2 regions of the Mycobacterium sp. NTMscope_MAC_12 genome follow, and region 1 is predicted to be linked to the other one. Evidence: riboswitches for the same ligand, from Rfam matches in the RefSeq annotation. Region 1 holds a riboswitch; the other holds the start of a gene.

The links. Region 1 has a riboswitch for magnesium ahead of AC0KS4_RS14250 (Rv1535 family protein). Riboswitches for the same ligand answer to the same signal wherever they lie in the genome.
Region 2: it holds a riboswitch for magnesium, as region 1 does, so the genes downstream of both, AC0KS4_RS24135 (hypothetical protein) here and AC0KS4_RS14250 (Rv1535 family protein) in region 1, are expected to answer to the same signal.

Annotation. Positions count from the first base shown of each region.
Region 1 is NZ_CDRJYY010000001.1:3,105,782-3,120,075, forward strand. Features, by position in the region: gene AC0KS4_RS14195 (SDR family NAD(P)-dependent oxidoreductase) at 1-752, opposite strand, end outside; gene AC0KS4_RS14200 (SDR family NAD(P)-dependent oxidoreductase) at 756-1,796, opposite strand; gene AC0KS4_RS14205 (group I truncated hemoglobin) at 2,018-2,425, shown strand; gene AC0KS4_RS14210 (class I SAM-dependent methyltransferase) at 2,471-3,229, shown strand; partial or broken gene AC0KS4_RS14215 (gamma-glutamyl-gamma-aminobutyrate hydrolase family protein) at 3,210-3,393, opposite strand; gene AC0KS4_RS14220 (RluA family pseudouridine synthase) at 3,551-4,477, opposite strand; gene lspA (signal peptidase II) at 4,470-5,084, opposite strand; gene AC0KS4_RS14230 (asparaginase) at 5,155-6,081, shown strand; gene AC0KS4_RS14235 (DNA polymerase IV) at 6,046-7,455, opposite strand; gene AC0KS4_RS14240 (DUF559 domain-containing protein) at 7,569-8,435, opposite strand; gene ileS (isoleucine--tRNA ligase) at 8,537-11,653, opposite strand; gene AC0KS4_RS14250 (Rv1535 family protein) at 11,930-12,172, opposite strand; M-box (ykoK) riboswitch at 12,460-12,643, opposite strand; gene AC0KS4_RS14255 (NAD(P)H-dependent flavin oxidoreductase) at 12,724-13,848, opposite strand; gene AC0KS4_RS14260 (carboxymuconolactone decarboxylase family protein) at 13,924-14,294, opposite strand, start outside.
Region 2 is NZ_CDRJYY010000001.1:5,186,565-5,200,858, forward strand. Features, by position in the region: gene car (carboxylic acid reductase) at 1-2,670, shown strand, start outside; gene AC0KS4_RS24120 (hypothetical protein) at 2,684-3,325, opposite strand; gene AC0KS4_RS24125 (NADP-dependent oxidoreductase) at 3,454-4,398, shown strand; gene AC0KS4_RS24130 (NRAMP family divalent metal transporter) at 4,390-6,192, opposite strand; gene AC0KS4_RS24135 (hypothetical protein) at 6,264-6,479, opposite strand; M-box (ykoK) riboswitch at 6,729-6,912, opposite strand; gene AC0KS4_RS24140 (O-methyltransferase) at 7,189-7,848, shown strand; gene AC0KS4_RS24145 (acyltransferase family protein) at 7,868-9,862, opposite strand; gene AC0KS4_RS24150 (aldehyde dehydrogenase family protein) at 10,096-11,532, opposite strand; gene AC0KS4_RS24155 (thiamine pyrophosphate-binding protein) at 11,561-13,273, opposite strand; gene AC0KS4_RS24160 (CaiB/BaiF CoA transferase family protein) at 13,270-14,294, opposite strand, start outside.

The sequences.
Region 1 (14,294 bases):
AGCAGGCTGCGCGGCACGAACCGGCCGCCCGTGCTGACCACCTTGGGAACCACGCCGGGCACCACCGTCCGCCTGCCGGAGACCATGCCGTCGATCGCCGCCTCGGCCACGTCGCGCGGCGAGACCTGCGCGAGCGGAATGCTGAACCGCTCGGCGTTGGCGATCTCCGCCCATTCGGTGGGCACCGGGCCCGGGCACAGGCAGGTGACCGACACCCCGGTGCCGTGTAGCTCCTCGTGGATGGCTTCGGAGAACGTCTGCACGAAGGCCTTGGTGGCCGAATAGACGGCCATGTAGGGAACCGGCTGAAAGCCCGCGATCGACGCGATGTTCATCACCGCGCCGGCGCCGCGCTCGACCATGCCCGGCAGGGCCGCGTGGGTGAGTTCCATCAACGCCAGCGCGTTGAGGGTGACCTCTTCGCTCTCGCGTTCCACCGGCAATTCGTGGAAGACCCCGCTGGTGCCGAAGCCGGCGCTGTTGCACAGCCCGGCGATCGGCTCGCCGCGCAGCCGTTTAGCCAACTTCGCGCGGCCCTCGCCGTCGCCGAGATCCAGCGGCAGCACCTCGACGGCCACGGAATATTCCTGGCCGACCTCGTTGGCCAGCTCGTCGAGGCGCTCGCGGCGCCGCGCCACCAGCAGCAGCGGGAAGCCGCGGCGGGCCAGGCCGCGGGCCAGTTCGGCGCCGATGCCCGAGGACGCGCCGGTGATGACGACGGTGGTCTGGATGTCAGGTTTCGGAAGGCTCATGTCTCACCAATGTATCCCTCGGGTCGCCCGCACAAACGTCTCGCTTCGTCGGTCGAATTCCGTTGTGTCGGTTGTCGATTCGTCGCCCTTGGCGGCGCTGGAGTCGCCGAACATGGCGAACGCCCGGTTGCGCACCCGGTCCATCACCGCCGGGTTGACGGCATCGGCGACGGCGGCGAACTGGCCGAACGGTGAGCTGGCCCGACGGGGCCGGTGCACGATCGCGTCGGCGATCACGCCGGCCGCCTGCTCGGGCGTCAGCGCCGGGAACTTGTCATACAGCGTGGTCGGGCTGATCATCGGCGTGCGCACCAGCGCCATGTGCACGGTGGTGAACTTGACGTCGTCGTTCACGGTCTCGGCCTGCAGCGAGTCGCACAGGCTGTCCAGCGCGGCCTTGCTGGCGATGTAGGCCCCGAAGCGGGGAGCCCGCGTCTGCACACCCACCGAGGAGACGTTGACGATGTGCCCATACCCCCGCTCGCGCATCCCGGGGATGAACTTGAGGATCAGCTGGACCGCGCCGAGGTAGTTCAGCTGCATGGTCCGCTGATAGTCGTGAATGCGGTCGTAGGACAGCTCCAGCGAACGGCGAATCGACCGCCCCGCATTGTTGATCAAAATGTCGACGCCGCCGAGCTCGTCGAGCACCTGATCGGCCATCGCTGCGATGGCATCCATGTCGGTCAGGTCGCAGGGGTAGACGTGGGCGGTCCCGCCGGCGCCGCTGATGTCGTCGGCGACCTTCTCGAGGTTTTCCCGGGTGCGGGCGACCAGCGCCACGGTCCCCCCGGCCTCGGCGATCTTCTTCGCGGCGGCCTCACCGATGCCCGACGATCCCCCGGTGATCAGGATCGTCTTGTCGCGGACGGCTTCCTTGAGCGTGCGGCCCTGCACCGCGTCGAGCAGGTTCCTCAGATAGAACGGCCGATACCGGCCTGCCGAGTTCGGGGTGTTGACGAGGTGAGACACCGTCGCCAGCGGCTTTTCCACCAGGCTCCCCAGCGAGTTCTCCACCAAGTTCGTCAAGTCGCCAAGGTTCATCGGCGTTCGCTCCCGGACAGTGATGTGACGTGCGTCATACCGCCAACCTAGGTCATCAACCCCCCGCCAGGATGCCGATTGCGGTCATGTGACGCGCGGCGCCCTCTCACCGTTTACCCACGACCAACGTCACCGGTGGGCAATCCGCTTGTTACACAAAGCAATCCGGGCGTGATCGCCCACTAACCGGCGGGCAACGCCGGGATGCTCCAATCGGATTCATGAAAATGCTGGCGCGCTTCCGCAAAGCCGGACCGGTCACCATCTATGAGCGGATCGGCGGGCACGAGGCGATCGAGGTCGTGGTCGACGACTTCTACGTCCGGGTGCTTGGCGATGACGAACTGTGCGGGTTCTTCACCGGCACGAACATGAACCGCCTCAAGGGCAAACAGGTCGAGTTCTTCGCCGCCGCGTTGGGCGGCCCGGAGCCCTACACCGGGGCACCGATGAAGCAGGTGCATCAGGGCCGCGGCATCAGCATGCACCACTTCGGTTTGGTGGCCGGGCATTTGGCCGATGCGCTGGCCGCCGCCGGGGTGCCGCCCGAGACGGTGACCGAGATCCTCGGTGCGATCGCGCCGTTGGCGCCCGAGATCGCCACGGGCGACGCCAAGGCGACGGTCTGAGCCGCGGACCTGCCATACGGCGCGAACGGTGCCTAGCATGCTGACATGCGGCGCACATTTGACGACCTGATCGCGGAGGCGGAGGCCGCCCCGGTCGACGGCTGGGATTTCTCGTGGCTGGACGGCCGGGCGACCGAGGAACGCCCGTCGTGGGGCTACCAACGCCTGCTGAGCCAACGACTCGCGACCGTGTCGGCCGCGCTGGACATTCACACCGGCGGCGGGGAGGTGCTGGCCGGCGCCGCCCCCTTCCCGCCCACCATGGCGGCCATCGAGACGTGGCCTCCCAATGCGGCCCTGGCCACGCAACGCCTGCATCCGCTGGGCGTGGTGGTCGTCGCGACTCGCGATGAGCCGCCGCTGCCGTTTGCCGACGACGCGTTCGACCTGGTGACCACGCGTCATCCGACGTCCATCTGGTGGACCGAGATCTTTCGGGTGCTCCGCCCGGGCGGCACGTACTTCGCACAGCACATCGGCCCCGCCTCGATGGCCGAGCTGGTCGAGTACTTCATCGGGCCGCAGCCGGAGAAATGGGCCGAGTTTCACCCCGACGCCGTGCGCGCGCAGGCCGAGGCCTCCGGGCTGCAGATCGTCGATCTGCGCATGGAACGGATGCGCGCCGAGTTCTTCGACATCGGCGCCGTCGTCTACTTCCTGCGCAAGGTGATCTGGACGGTGCCCGACTTCACCGTGCAGCGCTACCGCGACCGGCTGGCCGCCCTGCACGAGCGCATCGAATCCGACGGGCCGTTCGTCACCGACTCCGTGCGGTTGCTCGTCGAGGCCCGCAAGCCCAGCTGAGCGATCGCAAGCGCGGCGAAGCCGGGCGCAGCGGGTCGCGACCATCAGACTGAGCGATCGCAAGCGCGGCGAAGCCGGGCGCAGCGGGTCGCGACCATCAGACTGAGCGATCGCAAGCGCGGCGAAGCCGGGCGCAGCGGGTCGCGACCATCAGACTGAGCGATCGCAAGCGCGGCGAAGCCGGGCGCAGCGGGTCGCGACCATCAGACTGAGCGATCGCAAGCGCGGCGAAGCCGGGCGCAGCGGGTCGCGACCATCAGACTGAGCGATCGCAAGCGCGGCGAAGCCGGGTGCAGCGGGTCGCGAGACCATCAGACTGAGTCAGCCCTCGTGGCGCAGCACGTCCAGCGCGTGCTGCAGGTCGGGCGGGTAGGGGCTGACGATCTCCATCCGCCGCCCGTCGGCGGGGTGGGCGAGCGACAGCGAGCGGGCGTGCAGCCATTGACGTTCCAGCCCAAGCCTTTTCGCGAGCTTGGGATCGGCGCCGTAGACCAGGTCACCGCAGCACGGGTGGTGCAGCGCGGAGAAATGCACCCGGATCTGGTGGGTGCGCCCGGTTTCCAGGTGCACGTCGAGCAGGCTGGCGGCGACGAAGGCCTCCACGGTGTCGTAGTGGGTGAGGCTGTGCCGGCCGTCCTTGGTGACCGCGAACTTCCACTCACCGCCGCGGTGGCGCCCGATCGGCGCGTCGATGGTGCCGCTGGACGGATCCGGATGTCCCTGCACCAGCGCGTGATAGCGCTTGTCGACGGTGCGCTGTTTGAACGCCCGCTTGAGCAGCGTGTAGGCGCGCTCGGACAGCGCCACCACCATCACCCCGGAGGTGCCGACGTCGAGCCGATGCACGATGCCCTGCCGCTCGGGCACACCGGAGGTGGTGATCCGGTATCCGGCGGCGGCCAGGCCGCCGAGCACCGTGGGCCCGCTCCAGCCCACCGACGCGTGCGCGGCCACCGCGGCCGGTTTGTCGACCGCGACGATGTCGTCGTCGGAATACAGGATCGTCATGCCCTCGATGTCGACCGGCGTGTTCTGCAACGGCGCCGGCGGCTCGGGCAGGCGCACCTGCAGCCACGCGCCGCCGGTCAGCCGATCGGACTTGCCGGCCTGCACCCCGTCCAGTTCGACGCCGCCGTCTTCGGCCAGGGCCGCCGCCGCGCTGCGCGAGAGTCCCAGCAGGCGGGCCAGCCCGGCGTCGACGCGCATGCCCGCCAGTCCCTCCGGGACCGGCATCGAGCGGTCACTCACCCGGGCTGTCCCCGGTGTCCCCGTCGGCCTTGCGCCGCCCGACTGAGTCGAAGTCGAAGCCGAAGATCGACAGCACCACCAGCAGGATGGCGCCGCCGACCACCGAGGGGTCGGCAACATTGAACACCGGCCACCAACCGACCGAGAGGAAGTCGACGACGTGGCCGCGCAGCGGGCCGGGGGCGCGGAAGAAGCGGTCGACCAGGTTGCCCATCGCGCCGCCGAGGATCAATCCCAGGCCCACCGCCCACCAGGGCGACACCAGCCGTCGGCCCATCCAGAAGATGCCGACCACCACGCCCGTCGCGATCAGGGTCAGCATCCACGTGTACCCGGTCGCCATCGAGAACGCGGCGCCCGAATTGCGCACCAGGGTCCAGGTCACCGTGTCGCCGATGATGGGCACCGGCTGGCCGGGAGGCAGCAGCTTGACGGCGAGCACCTTGGTGACGATGTCGAGGGCCAGGACGATCGCCGCGACCGACAGCAGCAGGCGCAGCCGTCGTGGAGCAGGCTCACGCGGCCGCTGCGGGTCGGTCGCCGCGGCGTCCTCAGGCTTGTCGGCCGAGGTCACCCGCTCAGTCGATCCCGTTGGTTCTTCAGGCACTCTCTCATCATCCCCTACCGCCCCGCGCGGGCGAGCGACGTCCGCGGCGGCGATGCGCAATGATTCGACCATGGCCCGCCTCACCGTGATCGCCACCGGGGGCACGATATCGACCGCCACCGGCGCCGACGGGGTGCATCGCCCGGCCTACGGCGCGGCCGACCTGACGTCCGGATTCGACGTCGACGTCGTCGACCTGCTGGCCGTCGACAGCTCGGAGCTGACGCTGGCCGATTGGGACCGGATCCGCGACGCGGTGACGGCCGCGGTCGACGGCGGCGCCGACGGGGTGGTGGTCCTGCATGGCACCGACACCATGGAGGAAAGCGCCCTGTGGCTCGAGCTCACCTACGGCGGCGACGCGCCGGTCGTGTTGACCGGCGCGATGCGCAGCGCCGACGCGCCCGACGCGGACGGTCCGGCAAACGTGCGTGACGCCCTGGCCGTGGCGGCCAGCCCCGCCGCCCGCGGCCTGGGCGTGGTGATGTGTTTTGCGGGCCGGGTGCTGCAGCCGCTGGGCATGTACAAGGTGGCCGCCGAGGACCTGAGCGGGTTCACCGGTCAGGTCCTCGGCACCGTCGCCGGCGACGTGACGCTCACCGGGCCGAAGACCCGGCCGTACGTGGGCGACCTGCGGGCCGGCTCGGCGCCGCGGGTCGACATCGTCGCCGCCTACCTCGGCGGCGACGCGGTGGCGCTCGACGCCTGCGTGGCTGCCGGGGCGCGGGGCGTGGTGCTCGAGGCGTTGGGCTCGGGTAACGCCGGGCGCGCGGTGGTCGACGCGGTGCGCCGGCACTGCGGCGACGGGATCGTCGTCGCGGTGTCCACCCGGGTCCCCGGCGGGCGGGTCGGCGCGAGCTACGGCCCCGGGCATGACATGGCGGCGGCCGGGGCGGTGATGGTGCCCAGGCTGCGGCCGTCTCAGGCGCGCGTTTTGCTGATCGCCGCGCTGGCCGCCGGCCTACCCGTCGCCGACGTCATCGGCCGGTGGGGCTGACACGGCGTCGGCCTGCAGCTCGCCGACGTAGTCCGGCCAGTCCAGCGAATCGACCGGATTGGCGCGGGACAGCTCGCCGCTGCCAGCGGGAAACGTCCGGGCCGGGCCCGGGCCGGAGGCGCGGGTTTCGAACCGGGCGGTGACCACGCCGTGGCCCGCGCCTTGCACCCACCCGTGCCCAAGCTCGCGGTGTAGGACGTCATCGCCCACCCGCCAGCCGTCCGCCTCTCCTGTTGGGGGCCCCTTGGTGAACATCGCCTCGGTCGCGGTTTCGACCGAAGACGAATCCGGTTGCGGCTGCGGCAGTTCCAAATCGGGGAACAGCGACTCCTGGCGCACGTCGCTCAACCCCGAAAACCCCACGCCGAGAAGGCGAATGGGCCCGATCTCGCGCGGATCGAGCAACAGCCGCCGGGCCACGCCGACCAGCGCGGCGACCTCGGTGGTGGCGTAGGGCAGCGTCGCGGACCGGGTCAGCGTGCTCATGTCGGATTTCTTCAGCTTGACCGTGACGGTGCGCGCGCCGCGGCCGTCGCGCAGCAGCCGGTGATGGGCGTGCTCGGCGATCGGTTCGATCGCCTCCCGCAGCTGTTCCAGGCTGGTCAGGTCGACGGCGAAGGTCGACTCGGAGCTGATCTGTTTGGCTTCGGCGCGCTCGGCTACCGGGCGGTCGTCGACGCCGAGGGCCAGCCGGTGCAGCGCCGGTCCGATGGTGGCGCCCAGGATGTTGGCCGCCTCGGCGTCGGTCAGCGCGGCCAGCTCCCCGATGGTCTCGATGCCGAGGCGGTGCAATTTCTCCTCGGCGACCGGGCCGATCCCCCACAGTCGGCGCACCGGCAATCCGCCGAGCAGCGGCCGTTCTTCGTCGCGGCGGACCACGCGGATCCCGTCGGGCTTGGCCAGGCCTGAGGCGATCTTGGCGATCTGCTTGCCCGAGCCCGCGCCGACCGAGGCGATCAGCCCGGTCTGGTCACGAACCCGTCGGCGCAGGTCCTCGCAGAACGCCTCGACGTCGGCCGCGGACGCCCCGGCCAGCTGCGCGGGTTCGCCGAATCCCTCGTCGAAGGAGAGTTGCTCGACGACGGGCACCACGGCGCGAATGGTGTCGAAGACCCGCCGGCTGGCCACCCCGTACACCACGCCGCGCGGCGGCAACACCACCGCGCCGGCGCCGACCAGCCGGCGGGCCTGATGCATGGGCATGGCCGACCGGGCGCCGAACACGCGGGCCTCGTAGCTGGCGCCGGCCACGACGCCGCGCCCGCCCAAACCGCCGACCAGCACCGGCCGACCGCGCAGGGTCGGTCGGGTGAGCTGCTCGACGGAAGCGAAGAACGCGTCCATGTCCAGGTGCAAGACCCAACGCGACCCCATCCTGCAGATGCTAGGGCCCGCCCGACGCCGCGAGGCCAAGGCAGAGCGAGCCGCGAGCCTGGACTTAGCGACGGGTCTTCTCGAGGAACGCGTCGCCAGCTACAGTCTCGCGGTCACAAGCGGCAGCCCGCGGAAAGCAGGGCGGTCCGGGCCCGCTCCACCACGACGTCGGGCCGGTGGCGTAGCAAGTCGGCGCCGACGCGGACCAGCCGCCATCCCCGTCGCTCCAGTTCGGCGGTGCGCTCGATGTCATTGGCGCGGATGCGCGCATCCGTCCAGTGCTGCGGGCCGTCGTATTCCACCCCGACGAGCCACTCCTCCCAACCCATGTCGATCCTGGCCAGCACCGCACCCCAGACGTTGCGCACGATGATCTGCGTCTGCGGCCTCGGCAAGCCCCCGTGCACCAGCACGAGTCTTGTCCTGGTCTCTTGTGGAGATTCGGCACCGGCATCGATGAGCGGCAGTGCTCGGCGCAGCTGCTTCATGCCGCGAGCGCCGCGGTGGGTCTTCAGCAGGGGGTACACGCCCTTGGCGGCAACACCCGTGGCGCGAGCCAGGGCATCCATTCGGATCACCGCGACCGTCAACCCCGCGGATCGACGACCAAGGTCGAACGCGGTACGGGCGGGCGACGTGACCGGCACGCCGTCGACCGCGGTCACCTCCTCTGGCCGCAGCACGTCGTTACGAGTAATGATCAACGACGGGGGGCGCGTGCGATCGCACACCAACTCGGCGGGCGCGTGGGCATCGATCCACTCGGCGCCGAGCAGTGCTGCCGCGGAGTTGCCGGCCACGACCGCGTCTTTCCCCGACCACAGCCACGCCGCGATCGCGCGATCGCGGGCGGTCAGTTCGCTGCCGCGGCGTTGGTACACATTGCGGTAGACGCGGGTGCAGGAGCGTCGGAGCTCACGTTCCGTCAACGCGCCCGCGCTCAGCGCCTCTGTGCCCACAAACAGTTGCCCCTCGCCCATGGGCGGAGGCTGCCACGGCCCCCTGACACGCCGCGAGACTGCAACTACCGACACCTCTTCGCGAAACGCGTCGTGGAATACAGTTTCGCGGGCCAAAAGGATCAGGCCTTGGCGATGCTCACCCGCACGCCGTCGCCGATAGCGACGGCGTCCGGTACCGACTCGGCAAATTGAAAACTCGTGGCGAGTATCTCCCCCGCGATGAGGTCGCGGTGCGCCTGCGCCCAGTCGGCGCGCTCGGCGGGCACCGACATCACCACGCTGATGCGATCGGAGACATCCAAGCCCGTCGACTTGCGCAGCTCCTGCAACTCGCGGATCCGATCCTTGGCCCAGCCCTCGGCTTCGAGTTCCGGTGTGACGGTGCCGTCCAGCACCACCAGGCCCGCGCCGTCGGGCAGGGCCGCGGTGAATTCCGGGTCGGCGGCGACCAGCCGCGAGCTGTATTCGCCGGGCTGCAGCACCGCGGGGCCGGCGGTCAGGGTGCCGTCGTCGTTGACGACGCCCTCCCCCGCCTTGACCGCCTTGATCGCGGCCTGCACATCCTTGCCCAGCCGCGGCCCGGCCACCCGCGCGTTGACGGTGAGCTCGAACCGGCCGTAGGTGTCGATCGCGTCGGTCAGCTCGACGCTCTTGACGTTGAGCTCGTCGGCGATCAGGTCGGCGAACGGCTCCAGACGATGCGGATTCTCCACGGCCACAGTCAGTTTCGGAAGCGGCAACCGCACCCGCAGCTTCTTGGCCTTGCGCAACGACGAGGCGGCCGAGCACACGTCGCGAACCTGATCCATCGCGGCGACCAGGTCCGGGTCGGCAGGCACCTCCCCCGCCTGCGGCCAATCGGTCAGGTGCACCGACCGCTCAGAAGTTAGGCCGCGCCAGACGACCTCGGTCACCGAGGGCAGCAGCGGCGCGGCCAGCCGCGCCGTCACCTCCAGCACGGTGTGCAGGGTGTCGATGGCGTCGACGTCCTCGGTCCAGAACCGCGAACGCGACCGTCGCACATACCAGTTCGTCAACGCCTCGGTGAATTGGCGCAGCTGCTCGCAGGCGCGCGAGATGTCACATCGGTCCATCTCGCGGGTCAGGTCGTCGCGCAGTTCGGCGAGCTTGGCCAGGATGTAGCGGTCCAGCACCTGGGTCGAATCGGTGCGCCAGGTACCGACTTTCGGCGCGTAGAGCGCGAGGAAGCTGTAGGCGTTCCACAACGGCAGCAGCACCTGGCGCACGCCCTCGCGGATGGCTTGCTCGGTGACGATGAGGTTGCCGCCGCGCAGGATCGGCGAGGCCATCAGGAACCAGCGCATGGCGTCGGAGCCGTCGCGGTCGAACACCTCGGACACGTCGGGATAGTTGCGCAGCGACTTGCTCATCTTCTGGCCGTCGGAGCCCAGCACGATGCCGTGGGCCACACAGGTTTTGAAGGAGGGCCGGTCGAACAGCGCGGTGGCCAGCACGTGCAACGTGTAGAACCAGCCGCGGGTCTGCCCGATGTACTCGACGATGAAGTCGCCCGGGTAGTGCGTGTCGAACCAGTCGGAGTTCTCGAACGGGTAGTGCACCTGGGCGTAGGGCATCGACCCGGAGTCGAACCACACGTCGAGCACGTCGGGAATACGCCGCATCACCGAACGCCCGGTCGGGTCGTCGGGATTGGGCCGCGTCAGCTCGTCGATGAAGGGCCGGTGCAGGTTGGTGGGCCGCACCCCGAAGTCGCGCTCCAGCTCGTCGAGGCTGCCGTACACGTCGATGCGAGGGTAGGCGGGATCGTCGGACTTCCACACCGGAATCGGGGTGCCCCAGTAACGGTTTCGCGAGATCGACCAGTCGCGGGCGCCCTGCAGCCACTTCCCGAACTGGCCGTCCTTGACGTGCTCGGGGTACCAGGTGATCTGCTGGTTGAGTTCCACCATGCGGTCGCGGAATTCGGTGACGGCGACGAACCACGACGACACCGCCCGGTAGATCAGCGGATTGCGGCACCGCCAGCAGTGCGGGTAGGGGTGCTCGTAGGTTTCGTGGCGCAGCAGCACCGCCCCGTTGGCCGCGGCGGGACCGCTGCCGTTCTTCAGGTCGCGGATGATGTGCGGGTTGGCGTCAAAGACGTGCTGCCCCTGGTAATCCGGGACGGTGGCGTCGAAACGTCCCTTGGAATCGACCGGGGTGACCGCGGCGATGCCGGCGGCGTCCGCGACGACCATGTCGTCCTCGCCGTAGGCCGGCGCCATGTGCACGATGCCGGTGCCGTCCTCGGTGGTGACGAACTCGCCCGGCAGGACCCGAAATGCGTTGGGGGTGTCCGAGAAATACGGGAACGGCGGCAGGTACCGCGTGCCGAGCAGGTCGGCACCCCGAAAAGTACTGAGCACCTCGGGCTCGTTACCCAGCTCGCGCGCGTAGGCGGCCAGCCGGGCCTCGGCCAGCACGAAACGCCTGCCCTCGGAACGCACCTCGACGTACGTCACGTCGGGATTGACCGCGACGGCGAGGTTGGACGGCAGGGTCCACGGCGTGGTCGTCCAGACCAACAAGAAAGCCCCGTCCAGGTCGCCGCCCACCACCCGGAAGCCGACGGTGAGCGCGGGGTCCTGCCGGCTCTGGTAGACGTCGTCGTCCATCCGCAATTCGTGGTTGGACAGTGGGGTTTCGTCGCGCCAGCAATAGGGCAACACCCGGTAGCCCTCGTAGGCCAGGCCTTTGTCCCAGAGCTGTTTGAACGCCCAGATCACCGACTCCATATACGGCAGGTCCAGCGTCTTGTAGTCGTTGTCGAAATCGACCCAGCGCGCCTGGCGGGTGACGTAGGCCCGCCACTCGTCGGTGTAGCGCAGCACCGAGGCGCGGCAGGCGTCGTTGAAGGCGGCGATGCCCATGTCATCGATCTGGGACTTGTCGGTGATGCCCAACTGGCGCTCGACCTCGAGTTCGGCCGGCAGGCCGTGGGTGTCCCAGCCGAACCGGCGCTCCACCTTGTAGCCGCGCATGGTGCGGTATCGCGGGACGATGTCCTTGACGTAACCGGTGAGCAGGTGCCCGTAATGCGGCAGGCCGTTGGCGAACGGCGGCCCGTCGTAGAACACATATTCTTCGGCGCCGTCGCGGCGGGCGATGCTGGCGCGGAAGGTGTCGTCGCGGGCCCAGTAGTCCAGCACCTCGAGCTCGAGGGCCGGGAAGTCGGGCGCCCCGCCGGCCGGCTTCGGGTATGTGTGCTCGGTCAAACGTCGTCTCCTGTGCCAGTCTCAGGCCTGGGGACGACGACGCGCTGGCTGCGCGAGCGCCGCGGTACCACCCCGCTTGCCGCGCTTTCGCGCGGCCGCTCATTGAAAAGGCTGTGACGGGCCTACCCGTTCGGTTCTACTGAGCCGGTCGGCTGTTCTTCCGAAGGCTCCCCGGTGATGGCCGGATCGACGCCAGTAAATCTTATCGCGAGACTGCAACTACCGACGCAAACGCCGAGTGAACCCGTCGGCAGTTACAGTCTCGCGGTCGGACTGTCAGGCCCGAACCTCGAGCACACCCACCCGCCACAGCGCCGCGTACACGTGCCGCAGCGGAATGCTCAGCAACCGGCAGGCCCCGTTGACCAGCGGGTCGCCGCCCGGGCCGAAGAGCGGGTAATCGCTGCGGCGCGGCTCTTCCACGGGCTCGGGAACCTGGATTTCGGTGACGTCGGGAACCACCGTCAGGGTGCGGGCGGGCGCGACGGTGACGACTTCGTCGTAGAGAGCTGCGGTCATGATCGACTCCTAGAGGAGAATGCCAACGGGGACCAAAAAGGACTGACGTGTCCCGTCCCGGGTCGGTTCCGATCTCAGAACGCTTGGCGGATAAGCACTTAGCGTGTGCGACGACTCAGCCGAGAAGGTCGCGCCGGAGAACGGATCGGGACGAAACAGGGTTCGGACTTCGATCCGGACTATCGCTAGAACTCATGTGTCCCTCACCTCCTCGCGGTCGCGACGCATGCGGGGTCGCATGCGATCTAGGCGCAGCAAAAGGAGCAGAATCCGACGACCGCCGGAGATCCGCACCCCTCTCGTCAGAGCTTCGGCACCACACGACGTGTCCTGGCTGGAAAACAATCCAAACCGGAAGCCACCTGGGCTCAACCCTTAAGCCGGGAGGAGCTGTCCTGACCCGGGGCGTCTTTCGACGTTCGGGGTCAGTGGCCTGTATTCGTGTAGACGCCTCACCTAACGAGGTGCTTACCCGACCGATAATGCACGAGCGGTCTGACGCGGTCAAATCCCTGGATAGCGTGTCCGCGATTCGTTACCGACCGGCCGGGTCACTTCTCGACCAGGCCGTCGAGCCGGCCGATCGTGTCGATGAACTCGTCGACCATGTCGAGTACCACCGAGCGCGTCGGGCGGACCCGATCGAGCGAGCCCACCACCTGCCCGACGAAGTAAGTCGCCAGCTCACGCGCCTTGGCGCCGTCGTGGGCGGCCGCGGAGTTGATGCGCACCTGCGGCTCGGTGATCAGCGCGGTCTGCAACGGCATGCCCAGCGGGTCCGGGTTCTCCGGGCGGTCCCACTCCTCGGTCCAGGCGGTGCGCAGCATCCGCGCCGGCTTGCCGGTCATCGAGCGCGACCGCACCGTGTCCGAGGACGTGGCGGCCAGGAACTTCTCCTTGACCACGGGCACCGTCTCGGCCTCCTCAGTGGTCAGCCAGACCGACCCGCACCACACGCCCTCGGCGCCCAAAGCCAGCGCCGCCGCAATCTGGCGGCCGCGGGCGATCCCGCCGGCGGCGAGCACGGGCACCGGCGCGACGGCGTCGACGACCTCCGGCACCAGCACCATGGTCGCCACCTCGCCGGTGTGGCCGCCGGCCTCGGTGCCCTGCGCGACGATCAGGTCGACGCCGGCGGCGGCATGCCGCTGCGCGTGGCGGGTGGTGCCGGCCAACGCGGCCACCAGCACGTCCTGGTCGTGGGCGCGTTCGACGAGGTCCGCCGGGGGCGGGCCGAGCGCGCTGGCGATCAGCCGGATGTTGTGCGCGAAGGCCACGTCGAGCAGCGGCTGGTAGCTCTTGGGCGAGATGTTCAAACCGCCCGCGGACGCGCGGGCTTCCCCGGCGGGCGCCGTCACCCCGTAGCGGGCCAGCAGGTTGTCGACGAACGCGCGGTGCTCGTCGGGCAGCAGAGTCCGGGTCTGGGCGGGGTCGATCCCGCCCCGCTCGGCGCCGACGTATTTGGGCGGCAGCAGCAGGTCGACCCCGTAGGGCTTGCCGCCGGTCTGCTCCTCGATCCAGGTCAACTCGCTGCGCAGCCGCGCCGGGCTGTGCGCGGTGGCACCCAGGACGCCGAACCCGCCCGCATTCGTCACCGCGGCCACCACGTCGCGGCAATGGCTGAAGGCGCAGATCGGGAATTCGACACCGAGCATCTCGGCGACCCTGGTTCTCATTGCCCGACGCTAAGAGTTCTCCCTTGATAAGTCAATCGCTTACGGCCCTGAGCAATTCACGCCGGGGCGGCGGCCCTACGACCCGGGCGGGCGGCCGTCCGGAGGCCAGCTCGACACACCCTCCTCCAGCGGCACCTCGAGGCTCTGCAGGATGGACGAGACCATGCGCCACGCGCCGATGACCGTGACAAGTTCGACGAGAACCGTTGTGTCGCCGTTGAATTCGCGCTCGCATGCCGCCCAGCTCGCGGCGCTGACCGCGCCGTCGCGCACCACGTCGTCGGTGGCCGCCAGCACGGCCCGCTCGGTGGGCCCAAACCCCGAGTGGTTCCGCCACTCTCGCACGCCGAGCAGGTCGTCGCCCGGGACGCCGAGCCGGGACGCGACGCGCCAGTGCTGCGTCCATTCGTAGTCGCAGGCGGTCAGCCAGCCGATCCTCATGATCA
Region 2 (14,294 bases), 2.1 Mb from region 1:
TTCATGCCGCTGAATCACCTCGGCGGCCGGATACCGCTGTCGACGGCGTTCCAGGCCGGCGGCACCAGTTACTTCGTCCCGGAAAGCGACCTGTCCACGTTGTTCGACGACTGGAACCTGGTGCGCCCCACCGAGATGGGTCTGGTGCCCCGGGTGGCGGAAATGCTCTACCAGCGCTACCAGAGCGCCGTCGATCGACTCGTGGCGGCGGGCGCCGATACCGGCTCCGCCGAGGCCCGCGCGCGGGCCGAGCTGCGTGAGCAGGTCCTCGGCGGCCGCATCGTGACCGCCTTTTGCGGGACGGCGCCGCTCGCCGCGGAGATGCGCGCCTTCATCGAAACAAGTTTGGACGTCCACGTTCTCGACGGCTACGGGCTGACCGAGGTAGGAATGGTGACCAAGGACGGGCGCATGACCCGTCCCCCGGTGCTCGACTACAAGCTCGTCGACGTTCCCGAACTGGGCTACTTTCACACCGACAAGCCTTATCCCCGTGGCGAATTGCTGGTGAAGTCGCTGACCGCCACGCCGGGATATTTCAAACGGCCGGACGTCACCGCCAATGCGTTCGATCCCGACGGCTACTACCGCACCGGCGATGTGATGGCCGAGCTGGAACCCGACCGGCTGGCCTACGTCGACCGCCGCAACAACGTGTTGAAGTTGGCGCAGGGCGAATTCGTCGCCGTCGCCCGCCTGGAGGCCGTGTTCGCCAGCGCGCCGCTGGTCCGCCAGATCTTCGTCTACGGCAACAGCGAACGCCCCTATCTGCTGGCCGTCGTCGTGCCGACCGTCGACGCCGCGGAGCGATTCGCCGGGGATCCCGACGGCCTCAAGGCCGCGCTCGCCGAATCCCTGCGCCAGTCGGCGCAACTCGCCGAGCTGCAGTCCTACGAGGTGCCGGTCGACTTTGTTGTCGAGACCGAGCCCTTCAGCGAGGACAACGGCCTGCTGTCGGGCGTCGGCAAGCTGCTACGGCCGAAACTCAAAGAGCACTACGCCGATCGGCTCGAACAGCTCTACGCCGACCTGGCCGAAAACCGCGTCACCGAGTTGCGTGCGCTGCGCGAGGGGGCGGACGAGCACCCCGTGATCTTCACCCTCACTCGGGCCGCCGAGGCGCTGCTGGGTGTGGCCGGCGGCCCGCCCGAGCCCGACGCACTCTTCATCGAACTCGGTGGCGATTCCCTGTCGGCGTTGACCTTTTCCAACCTCTTGCGTGACATCTTCGCCGTCGACGTGCCCGTGGGAATGATCACCGGGCCCGCGACCAACCTGGGTCTGATCGCGGAATATGTTGAGAGCGAACGTAAATCGGCGTCGCGGCGGCCCACGTTCGCGACGGTGCACGGCCGGGGCGCCGTCGAGGTCCGCGCGGCGGAGCTCACGTTGGACAAGTTCATCGACGCGAACACCCTGGCCGAGGCACCGGCGCTGCCGCGCGCGGCCGGGACACCGCATACGGTCCTGCTGACCGGCGCCAACGGCTACCTCGGCCGCTTCTTGGCCCTGGAATGGCTCGAGCGGCTCGCCGAGACCGGCGGGACGCTCATCTCCATCATCCGCGCCACGGACGCCGCGGCGGCAGTCAAGCGGCTGGAGGCGGTTTTCGACAGCGGGGACCCGCAGTTGCTGGAGCGGTTCCGCTCGCTGGCCGCCGAACACCTGGAGGTCATCGTCGGTGATATCGGTGAGCCGAATCTCGGCCTGGACCAAGCGACTTGGCAGCGCCTCGCGCAGAGCGTGGATCTGATCGTCCACCCGGCCGCGCTCGTCAACCACGTGCTGCCGTATGACCAACTCTTCGGCCCGAACGTCGCCGGCACCGCCGAGTTGATCCGGCTGGCGATCACGACGCGAATCAAGCCGGTCACGTACCTGTCGACGGTCGCGGTGGCCATGACGGTCGATCCCGGCGCGTTCGCCGAGGACGGCGACATCCGCGCCGACAGCGCGGTACGCCCGATCGACGACACCTACGCGAACGGCTACGCGAACAGCAAGTGGGCCGGCGAGGTGTTGCTGCGGGAGGCGCACGACCTGTGCGGATTGCCGGTCACCGTCTTCCGGTCCGACATGATCCTGGCGCACAGCCGGTATGCCGGGCAGCTGAACGTGCCAGATGCGTTCACCCGCTTGGTATTCAGCCTGCTGACCACCGGCATCGCGCCGTCGTCGTTCTATCGGCCCGACGAGCAGGGAAACCGGGCGGTGGCCCACTACGACGGGCTGCCCGCCGACTTCGTGGCCGAAGCGGTCACCACGCTCGGCGAACAGATGGCGGCCGAGGATGCCGATGTTGCCGGTGCGTACCGCTCCTATGACGTGATGAATCCGCACGACGACGGCGTTTCCCTGGACGTGTTCGTCGACTGGTTGATCGCCGCCGGGCACGATATCCGGCGCATCGAGGACTACGACGAATGGCTGGGCCGGTTCACCACGGCGCTTCGCGCGTTACCGGACAAGCAGCGCCAGCATTCGGTGTTGCCGTTGCTGGACGCCTACCGGGAGCCCGAGACGCCACTGCGTGGTGCGCCCGCCCCCACCGACGTCTTCCGCCATGCGGTGCGGACGGCCAAAATCGGTGCGGACGAGGACATTCCGCATCTGTCGGCGGAGTTGATCGACAAGTATGTCGCGGACCTGCGCTTGCTGGGTTTGGTGTAGCCCCCATGCTGTCCTAGCCGGGCAATCCCCTCTTGATCGCTTCGTCTTGCTTGCGCGCGATGTCGAGGGCCGCGGCCGGGTCGAACGGGTCGTTGGGTGCGCTGTCGAATTCCAGGGTGACGAGCGCCTTGCCTTCGGTGAACAGCAGGACCGTCATGGCTTGGGAGTTGTCGGGTGAGGCCCCCGAAATCGCTGAGCCGTTGGCGCCCACGGCGAGGGGCCGCCAGTCGCCGACCACCTTGCCGGCGTAATCGCTTTTGCTGCCGGCCAGTTCGGCCGCGGCGGCCGAGGGATCGGCGGTCACCACAATGGTGTCCCACAGGCGGCGGCCGCTGTCGGCGTTGGCGAACAGCTGCGCGACCCCCGGCGCGTTGTTGGGGTTGAGCATCGGCGACTGGGGCGCGGTGAGCCCCAAGCCCACGTCGCTCGGCTTGATCAGCAGAAAGCCGTAATCGGTGGGTTGGCCCGGCGGCGGCCCGGTGACCGCGCTCGAGCCGGTCGGGGACGCGGACGGGCTCGACTCCGTCACTGAGGGCGACGAGGATTCGTCCGCACCGCCGCAGCCCGCGCTCGCGGCGCCGACCGCGACGATCGCGGTCATGGCGGTCACGTGCCGCAAGGCCCCGCCCGCCACGCCGATTCGAGCAACCCCCACGCATGTCCCTTCCACACGTCATCCGTGTTCGAGTTGTTACGAACATATGCCCAACGGGCCGGCGATGGGTAGCTCTTTGCGTGCCTATGCTGGCGTGGGTAGGGGTGTCTTCGCGTGAGGAGATCGGCATGACCGCTGCAACGGCGCGCGCCGTACGGTTCGACCGCTACGGGGGCCGTGAGGTGTTGTACGTGGCGGACATCGACATGCCCACGCCCGAGCCGGGTGAGGTCGTCGTCGAGGTTCGCGCGGCCGGGATCAACCCCGGCGAGGCCGGCATCCGGGTCGGGGCGATGCACGAGAGGTTCCCGGCCACCTTTCCCTCCGGGGAGGGCAGCGATCTCGCCGGCGTCGTGACGGCGGTGGCGCCCGGGGTCACCGAGTTTGCGGTCGGCGACGAGGTCTTGGGTTTCAGCCTGCGCCGCTCCAGCCACGCGACCCACGTCGCCGTTCCGGTGGGCCAGTTGATCCGCAAACCTCCTCAACTCGGTTGGGAGGCAGCGGGTTCGCTCTACGTGGCGGGCGTGACGGCGTACGCGGCGGTGCGTGCGGTTGCGCCCCAACCGGGTGAGACGGTCGCCGTGTCGGCCGCCGCCGGCGGGGTGGGCAGCCTGGTGGTGCAGCTTCTGGTGCTCCGCGAGGCGCGCGTCCTCGGCATCGCGGGCCCCGGCAACGCCGACTGGCTGCGCGCGCACGGCGTCGTCCCGATCGCCTACGGTGACGGGCTCGCCGAGCGGCTGCGCGACGCGGCGCCGGACGGAATCGACGCGTTCATCGATCTGTTCGGCCCGGACTACGTCCAGCTCGCCATGGACCTCGGCGTGGCGCCGCAGCGGATCGACACCATCATCGCCTTCCAGAAGGCCGACGAGGTGGGCGCCAAGACCGAGGGCAGCATGGACGCCTCGACACCCGAAGTGCTCGCCGAAATGGCCGGCCTGATCGTCTCCGGCGCCATCGAGTTCGACGTCGCCGCAACCTATCCGCTGGACCGGGTCGCCGACGCGTTCGCCGAACTCGAGCAACGGCACACCCACGGGAAAATCGTTCTGCTGCCTACCGGCTCACAATGACGAGACCGGCTCGATGACCCCGGCCTGCACGATTTTGATGATGACGAACGCGACGGCCACCACGAGATAGCCGCGCAGCGTGAGCAACCCCGCCCGGCGCGACGGCGACATCGCCGGCCTGTCGAGCAGGGCCAGGTTCGGGGTTTGCCAGCCGGCCCGGTCCTGGCGGCGCACGGCCCGCCGTTCGGCGCGGGTGAGCGATGCGGCGTCGTCGAGTTCGTCGACCTGCTCGGGGTCGAGACCACCTCCGAGGGTGCGCACGATGGCTTCCGCCTCGGCCAGGCTGCGATGCCGCCGGCCGACGATGATCATCACCGCACCGCCGACGATGCCGATCACGGCGCCGACACCGAGCCCGATCTCGATGGTGGCCGTGGACAGGTCCGGGAAGAACGTCGTCGCCGTCAACGCCAGCGACAACAGCACCAGGCACCACACGATGCTCCACGCAATGATGTTCTGCCGCACCGTGTTCACCCACGGCCCCAGCACCGCGCGGTCATTGCACAGCAAGACCAGAAAGACGGTCGCCGAGGGGAGCAGCACGCCGGCGAGCGCCTGCACGCCCTGGGTCACCAGCCCCAGGATGTGGTCGGGGCTGAACGAGACGGCCGCCGACACCGCGAGCAGCGCCGCGTAGCCACCGTAGAACACCGGCGCCTCGCTGATCTTCCAATGCAACGAGTGCCGCTTGCCCATGGCGTCACCGACGGCATAGGTGGTCGCCAGGCCGACGGCGTTGGCGCCGATCAGCGACGCGTCGAGCAGGATGATCGCAAACAGCGCCCCCACCGTGCCGCCCAGATGCCGGGACAACCCGGCGGCGACCGCGCCCGCGTCGGTGAAGTGGCCGGCATCGGCGGTGCCCGCCAATCCGAACGCCGTCACCGCCATCAACGCCGTCGCCCCGACCATGACCACGACGATCCCGATCACCAAATCGGCTCGCCCGTAAGGGATCCAGCGCGCGGTGATGCGCTTGTCGACCACGTTGGACTGCTGGAAGAACAGCTGCCACGGCGCGACCGTCGTTCCCACGATCGCGACCACCAGCAGCAGCACGGTCGAGTTCAGCCCACCGGGGAATTGCGGAATCAGGCCGGCCGCAGTCGCTTTCGGGGCCGGGTGCGCCAGCAGCACCATCGGGATGATCAGCACGTTGACCGCGATCAGCAGGAACATCAACCGCTCCCAGCGGCGAAACGACCCCCCGGCCACGACGGCGAACAGCAGCACCGCGGCGGCCGGGACGGCGACGAACTTCGGGCAGCCCAGGAAACCGAGAGCCAGTGACACACCGATGAATTCGGTGACGATCGTCAGGGCGTTCAAGACCAACAGGTCACCGACGCTGAAGGCGCCCCAGAACTTTCCGAACCGTTCGAAGATCAAGCGCGCGTGACCCACCCGGGCGACGGCGCCCAGCCGCAGCACCATTTCCTGGTTCACGTACAGCACCGGAATCATCAGTGCCAGCGTCCACAGCAGGCCCATCCCGTAGTCCTGGCCGGCCTGGGCGTAGGTCGCGACGCCACCGGCGTCGTTGTCGCCGACCATCACGATCAGGCCGGGACCGCTGATGACCGCCAGTGTCTTCAGCCGCCGCCAGCGGCCGTTCGTGGTGCCCCCGGTGCCGTCGCGCCCGATGCGGCCGAACGCGCCGACGATGTCGCCGACGTGCGCGGTGTCCAGCACCGTCGGCCCCTGCTCCTCGGCGTGCGGGGTCTCCACCGCGGCGGCCGAGCGGCCGAAAATAAGGCTGCGGCGGCCGCCGCGGGTGTGGATCGAAGTCATCTGATCCTCGCTGTACGAATCGTTCTCACCTCGCGGTGAGGAATGCGGATGCGCCCGATGCGGGGAACGGATCACCAGTGGTTGTCGGGGCGGCCCGACACGTGTCCGCCCAGCGAGGCGGTGACCACGGCGATCGGCATCCGCGAAACGTACAGGTTGGCCCGCTCCTGGGGGGTCAGGTTGGCCCGCAGGTGCAACTTGTCGGCCAGCAACCGGCCCGCGCGCAGCATCGACCGGCCGCGTCCCCTGGGGGCGGCGGAAAAACGGTGCGTAACAACAAAAGCCATGATCTTCTCCTGCCAGAGGTCCGATCGGCGTCGACACCGTCCGTGGAACGTGTCAGCCGCGCAGGACCGGAAGGAAGGTCAGGCGGCGGAAGGAATGCCGGAGCCGGATCGGGACAAAACGAATTTTGGATGCGGACTATCGCCGGGACTCATCTCGCCCTCACCTCCTCACGGCCGGGACACACGCGGGTGTCATCACATTCACCTGAACGAGAGAGGCACGAATGACCGACGGCACCAACGCCGCCGGTCGCACCCCTCTCGTCGGAGCTTCGGCACTGCACGGCGTATCCGGACGGAGCCGATGGTCGTCCAGAAGCCACTTGGGCTCAACCCTTGGGTCCGGGAAGAGCTGTCCTGACCCGGGGCGTCTCTCGACGTTCGGGGTCAGTGGCCTGTATCCATGCAGACGCCTCACCTACCGAGGTGCTTGCGGAGTCCATAGTGGCACCGCGGCCCGGGCTCGTCAAACTCATTTGCGCTGAGCGTGGCGCCGCCGTCGCGCCCCCAGCGCCCACCCGGGCTGCCTCGGTTCGATTGCCCGCTCCTCACTCGCGCCGTTCCGGCGCTCACCGTCGCCGCCCTCGGTTCGATCGCCCGCTCCTCACTCGCGCCGTTCCGGCGCTCACCGTCGCCGGGCCCGGTTCGATCGCCCGCTCCTCACTCGCGCCGTTCCGGCGCTCACCGTCGCCGGGCTACGCTCGGCGACATGACCACAACCCTGCAGGATCCGCGGGTCGCATCGGCGCTCGACCGCATGTACGCCGAGTCGAAGAACCAGATGTCGCTCTTGCGCGAGCGGCGTGGCACCTTCGATCAGCCGATGACCGCCCAGGAGCGCGCCGACGCGATGAGCGAGTTCTACATCCCGGTGACGCCCGAAGCCGGCCGGCTGCTGTATTCGCTGGTCCGCGCCACCCGCCCGGCGACCGTCGTCGAATTCGGGATGTCGTTCGGGATTTCCGCCGTTCACCTGGCCGCCGCGGTGCGTGACAACGGGAGCGGCCGGGTGGTGACCACCGAGCTCAGCGCCACCAAGATCGCCGCCGCGAAGCAGACCTTCGCCGAGACGGGCTTGGACGATGTGATCACGATCCTGGAGGGCGACGCCTTGAGCACGCTGGAAAGCCTGGACGGGGCGATCGATTTTCTGCTGCTCGACGGTTGGAAAGACTTGTACCTGCCCGTGATCGAGCTGCTCGAGCCCCGCCTGTCCACGGGTGCGTTGGTCATCGCCGACAACGCCAGCTCGGCCGACATGGCCCCGTATCTCGACCGGGTGCGCGACCAGGACAACGGCTACGTCAGCTTCAACTTCCAGGTTCGCGACAGCGACAGCATGGAGATCAGCTGCCGCACAGGCACTTAGGAGAATTGCCTGCGCGGCGCTACCGCAGCGATTCCTCGAGCCACGGCGTCAGCCACTTCACCCCTTCCGGGGTCAGGTGCACACCGTCGCTGCGCACCTTGATGCCGTCGACCTTGGCGGTGTAGACGCCGTCGGGGCACAGCTTCTTGTTCAGGTCGAGGATCGCGACGTTCGGGTGATGGCTGACGGTCTTGCGCAACATGGTGTTCCACAGGTTGACCCGGTCCGGCTGGTCCTCGGGATACAGCCGGCCGTCCGGCTTCTCACCGCCGCGGCTGTACGGCACGGTCGCGACCACCACCCGCACACCGGTGGAACCGGCGATAGTCAGCGCCCGCTCGAGTTCGCCGTTGAGGTAGGCGTCGAAGGTCGGGTCGCCGATGTGGGTCCACTGGCCCTCGTTGACGCGATCCACGGTTTCCCAGCGGCCGATGATCAGCAGCGCGACATCGGGCTGGTCCTGGCTGACCTGCCTCGCCCATCGAATCGGCCAGCCGTCGCACTCGGATCGCTGCTCCAGCGTCTGACCCACATACCGGTACGGCGTGCCGCGCACCAGGCTGCACCCGATGACGGTGTGGTCGAGGAAGGCGAATCCCGGCGTCGGCGGGAGGTAGTGCATCCACGTCCACCCGATCGAATCACCGAACACCGAGACGGTGAACGGCCGATTGGGATCCCGGGGCCGGCTTTCTCCCGGCGGCGACGGCGAGACCGCCGCGACCGCCGAGACACCGGGCGGCAGGCCCACCTCACGCAGTCCCGGCCCGGTTCCCACCGGAACCACCAACAGCGTCACCGCCGCGGCGCTGGCCACGGTCGCCGCCGCCAACGGCAGCAGCGGCACCCGCGAAGGGCGCCAGCGCCGGATGGGCTGCTCGAGCACCCAATACGACGCCGCGGCCACCGCCACCGTGGCGGCGCACCGCGCGGCGAACAGCGGCAGCCCGGCCCACCCGGTGCGTTCGCCGTTGAGCGCCAAGAAGATCGGCCAGTGCCACAGGTAGATGCCATACGAGATGGTCCCGAGCCACACCAGCGGCGGCAACGCGAGCGCGCGGGCGACGACGCCGCGCTGCTCCAGGCCGACCGGGGCGATGACGAGGACGGCCGCGATCGCGACGCCGATCAGCAGGCCGTGGCGGAATTCGCCGCTGGCGCCGGTGGCGTAGTGGGTCGCCGCCGCCAGCCCCGCCACACCCAGCAGCGGCAGGATCCGGGCGGCGCGCCGCGCCCACCGGGTGCGGATCATGCACCAGCCGCGGTTCATCGACTGCCAGTCCCGTACCAGCAGGGCGGCGGCCGCCGCACCGACCAGCAGCGCCTGCGCGCGGGTGTCGGTGCCGAAGTAGATCCGGTCGCGGGTGCCGTCGGAGGCCATGACGATGGCGAGCGCCGCGGACGCCAGCGTCCCGAGGGTGGCGATGACAAACGTCGCGAAGCGCACCCCGCCGACGGTGGCCCGGGTGAAGCGGCGCCTCGCGCGTGCGGCCAGCGCCAGCGCGACCGCGATCAGCAGCAGCGGCCAGACGAAGTAGTACTGCTCCTCCACCCCGAGCGACCAGGTGTGCTGCAGCGGCGACGGCGGCGCCCCCTGGGTGAAGTAGTCGGTCTTCTGGGCGACGAACCGCCAGTTCGCCATCCACACGAACGCCGCGATGGCGTCGTCGCGCAGGCCGGTGAGCGACCGCTCGGGTAGCAGCTGCCGGGCCGCCGCCACGGTGAGCACCATCAACACCAGCGCCGGCAGCAGCCGCCGCGCGCGCCGGATCCAGAAGCCGGTGAGCTCGATGCGGCCGGTGCGTCCCAGCTCGTCGAGCAGCAGCGAGGTGATCAGGAATCCGCTGAGAACGAAGAAGACGTCGACGCCGATGAATCCGCCGCTGACGCCGGGGATTCCTCCGTGCCCGATGAGCACCAGCGCGACGGCGATCGCGCGCAGGCCGTCGAGCGCCGGGATTCCGCTGCGCCGCTCGGGGCGGTCCCAGACGGCCAGCCGGCCAACCCGGCGCACGGGGGCGACCCATCGGGGCCGACTACGACGAGCCGGTGCGGGGTGAGACCCGCCCGGCTCGGTGCTCGCCGTCAACGCGCCGTGACTACCATCCCGCCCGGCGCCATGGTTGATGCCGATACGTCGCTGCCCCTCCTCGTGAACGGAGCCAGCTTAAGGGTGGACGCGCGGGATTCCGCGGAGGACACGCAACGGTTTTCGGCCGTGGTGCGTTCGGATTTCGGTGCGGCGGGCTATCGGGCGGCCTTGTCGGGCGCGTAGCCGAGGGTGCTCTTGACCTCCAGGTATTCGTGGAAGCCGAACTCGCTCCATTCGCGGCCATTGCCGCTGCGCTTGTAGCCGCCGAACGGCGCGTTCATGTCGAATGCGTGGTTGATCGTCACCCATCCCGCGCGGATCCTGCGGGCAACTTCGCGTGCCGTGTCGAGGTCGGCCCCGGAGACATAGCCGGCGAGACCGTACTCGGTGTCGTTGGCGATCTCGACGGCCTGGTCGAGGTCGTCATAGCCGAGGATGCACAGCACCGGCCCGAAGATCTCCTCGCGCGCGATCGTCATGTCGTTGGTGACGTGCGCGAAAACGGTCGGCTTGACGTAGTACCCCGTGTCCAGCCCCGCCGGCCGGCCCGGGCCGCCCGCGACCACGGTCGCGCCCTCGTCGATGCCCTGCTGAATCAGGCGCTGCACCTTCTCGAACTGCGTCTTCGACGCCACCGGCCCGATCGCCGTCGCGTCGCCGGGGGTGCCCACCTGGACCTGCTCGGCTACCTCACGCGCGAGGTTAATCGCCTCGGCCATCCGTGAATTCGGCACCAGCATGCGCGACGGCGCGTTACAGCTCTGCCCCGAGTTGGGCATCATGTTGGCGACGCCGGCCCGCACGCCGTCGGCGAAGCCACCGTCGTCGAGGACGATGTTGGGGCTCTTCCCGCCGAGCTCCTGGGTCACCCGCTTCACCGTGGGGGCGGCGTTCTTGGCGACCTCGATGCCGGCGCGCGTGGACCCGGTGAACGACACCATGTCGATGTCGGGGTGGCTCGCCAGGGCCGCGCCGACGCCCGGGCCGTCGCCGTTGACCAGGTTGAACACCCCGGCCGGCACGCCGGCGGCGGCCAGGATCTCGGTGAAGATGTAGGGCGAATAAGGCGCGACCTCAGAGGGTTTCAGCACGACGGTGCAGCCGGTCGCCAGCGCCGGGTACACCTTGACGGCGACCTGGTTGATCGGCCAGTTCCACGGCGTGATCAAGCCGCAGACACCGATCGGCTCCTTGGCGATCAGGGTCTCCCCTTTGTGTTCGGAGAACGGGAAGTTCTTCAGCACGTCGATGGCCGTCGTGAGGTGGCCGATGCCGAGGAAGACCTGCGGGCCCGCGGCCAGTGAGGGCGGCGCGCCGATCTCCTCGGTGACCGCCTCGGCGAGATCGTCCGCGCGCTTCTGGTATTCGGCGAGGATGGCCTGCAACAAGTCCAGGCGCTGTTCCCGGGTGCTCTGCGACCAGCCGGCAAAGGCGCGCCGGGCGGCCTGAACCGCCACGTCGACGTCGGCCGCCGATCCCAACGAGATCTTTCCGGAAACCTGCTCGGTCGCCGGGTTTTCCACCTCGAAGGCGTTGGGCCGCACCGGGTCGACCCACTGTCCGTCGATGTAGAACTTCAGGTATTCGCGCATAGCTTGCACTCTTCCTTAGTTGCGACGCTTACTGGGTGCCTTCTGCGTACCAGGTGCGGAATCGGTCGTACTTGGGCATCTCCTCGGAGTTGGCCTTCGGGTCGATGCACACATGCACCACACCGACCTTGCCGCTGGCGTAGGCGCGCGCGATGGCCGGTCCGATCTCGGATTCCTTCTCGACGAACTCGCCGTGGCAGCCGAAGCCCTCCGCGATCTTGTCCATCCGGACGTCCTTGCTCCAGTGCACGCCGGGCTGCGGTGAGGGCTGCTCAAACGTGCGCTTGTAGACGCCCACTTCCAGGCCCCACTGGTGGTCGACGCCCACCACGCACACCAGCGGAAGATGCTGCCGCGCAGCCGTTTCCAGCTCGGCGATGTGGAAGAGGAAAGCCGAGTCGCTGGTCAGCAGCATGACGGGGCGCTTGCCGCCCTCGGCGACGGATGCCCCGACCGCGTAGGGCAGGCCGGTGCCGAGGTGGCCGAAGTTCTGGTTCCAGATCACGTCGCGCGGTTTGGCCTGCGAGTAGGTCCACTGAAAGATGACGGTCGCGCCGCCGTCGCGGACCATGATGGCGTCGTCGAGTTCGTTGAACGCCTTGGTGGCCTCGACGACGTAGCGCGCTGGGTGAATCGGCGAACGACCCGACGGCGCAGTCTCGGCGAGCTGAGCGAGCTCCTCGGCGTCGGCCTTGACCAACTTCTCGAGTTTGGCCGACGGGGTGCGCGGCGTGTCGCGGAGCGCGTCGACGAGCTGCGGCACGACGCCGCGCAGATCGCCCACCAGCGGCACGTCGAACTGGCGGTTGACGCCGATGGCGGCCGGGTCCTGCTCGACGTACACCCATTTGCGGTTCGCATCGTTGCCCGCCCAATGCTGGGTCCGGCCGTAGTGCATCGGCTCACCGAGTTCGGTCCCCAGCGCGACGCACAGGTCGGATTCCTCGACGGCCTCGTTGGCGGCCGGCGAGAACAAGTAGGGGAATGTCCGCTCCTGCAGACCCGGGATGTACGACGTACCCCCGGAGGTCTGGATGACAGGGCAGGCCATCAACTCGGCGAGCTCCTTCACCGCCGGACCGGTGCGCGACGTGTGCACGCCGTGGCCCACCAACAGAATCGGGCTCTTCGCTTCGCGAATCAGCTTCGCGGCCTTGGCGATCTCCGGGGCCCCCGCGCCCTGGTTGACGAGGCGATACCGATGGGGCGGCAGCGGATCGGCCACGTCGAGCTCTTCGAGGATGACGTGCGACGGGTATTCGACGTAGGCCGGGCCGGGGGTGCCGGACATGGCCTGGCGGATCGCCTCGTGGATGATCTCGTCGGTCTGATCGGCGTACTCGATGGACGCGCTGTACTTGACGGACGGGGCGAAAAGCGGCTCCTGGCGGACGAATTGGATGCGTCCGCGCCGGACCCGGCGTTCGGTGATGCGGGCGCGCTGGCCGCCGAGGAAGATCACCGGCGAGTTCTCCACGAGTGCGCACTGGATCGCTCCGGCCATGTTGGCCATGCCCGGGCCGAGCGTGCCGATGCACAGGCCGGGCTTGCCGGTCATCCGCGACGCCGCCTCGGCCATGAAGCCCGCGCTCAGTTCATGATGCGGCGCGACCACGGACCACCCGCGCGCGTCGGCCTCGGCGAACATGTGCACGAAGTTCGGGTCAGGGATCCCGAAGATCGTGTTCACGCCCTCGGCCTCGAACAGGTCGAGGATGCGCTTGTACACCGGCACGGTCATCGTTGAAGTTCCTTTCCGTCGCGAGCAGACGCAAAATCGTGCTCTGGCGGTGTGTTTCGTGCGATTCTGTGTCTGCTCGCGCTGATTTCGGCGAGCACTTCGGAGGTGTGGGCGCCGAGTTCGGGCGCCGGGCCCGCGACGCGGCCGGGCGTCTGGGAGAACCAGGTGGGTACGCCCGGGAAGCGCACCGGTCCGTGCGGGGTGTCCACGGTCTCGAACATGCCGACCGCGTTGAGATGCGGATCGTCGAACAGCGCGCCCGGCGTGTTCAGCGGCGCGGCGGGTATCTCGAGTTCGCGCAGAAGCTTCAACCACTCCGCGGTGGAACGCTCTTTCATCGTCTCGGCCACCAGCCCGTAGACGGTGTCGATCTCGCGGGCACGCTGTTCCAGCGTCGCGTACAGCTCGCTGGCCCAGGGCGGCCGCACGGCGTTCATGAAGGCGTTCCAGTGCTTGTCGTTGTAGATCAGCGCGGCGATGTGGCCGTCGCTGGTGCGGTACGGGCGGCGGTTGGGGGCCACGGTGCGCGGATACACCGCGGGCCCCAGCGGGGGATCGAACAGGGCGCCGTTGGCATGCTCGACGAGCATGAACGACGCCATGGTCTCGAACATGGCGACCTCGACCTCTTGTCCCTGCCCGGTGCGCTCGCGGTGGAACAACGCCATGGTGGTGGCGTACAGCGCCGTCAGTCCGGCGATCTTGTCGGCCATGATGGTGCCGACGTAGTCGGCCTCGCCGGTCAATTGCTGTTGCACCGCCGGGAGGCCGCATTCGGCCTGGATCGTGTCGTCGTAAGCGGGGCGATCGCGATCGGGTCCGCGTCGCCCGTATCCGTAGCAATTGGTGTAGACGACTTGGGGATTGATCGCGGCGACGTCGTCGTAGCCGAAGCCGAGCTTGGCGATCGCCTTGGCGCGCATCGAGTGGATGAACACGTCGGCGGTCTCGACCAGCGCGCGTAGCGCCCGCGTTCCGGCGTCGGTCTGCAGGTCCAGCACGATGCTGCGCTTGCCGCGGT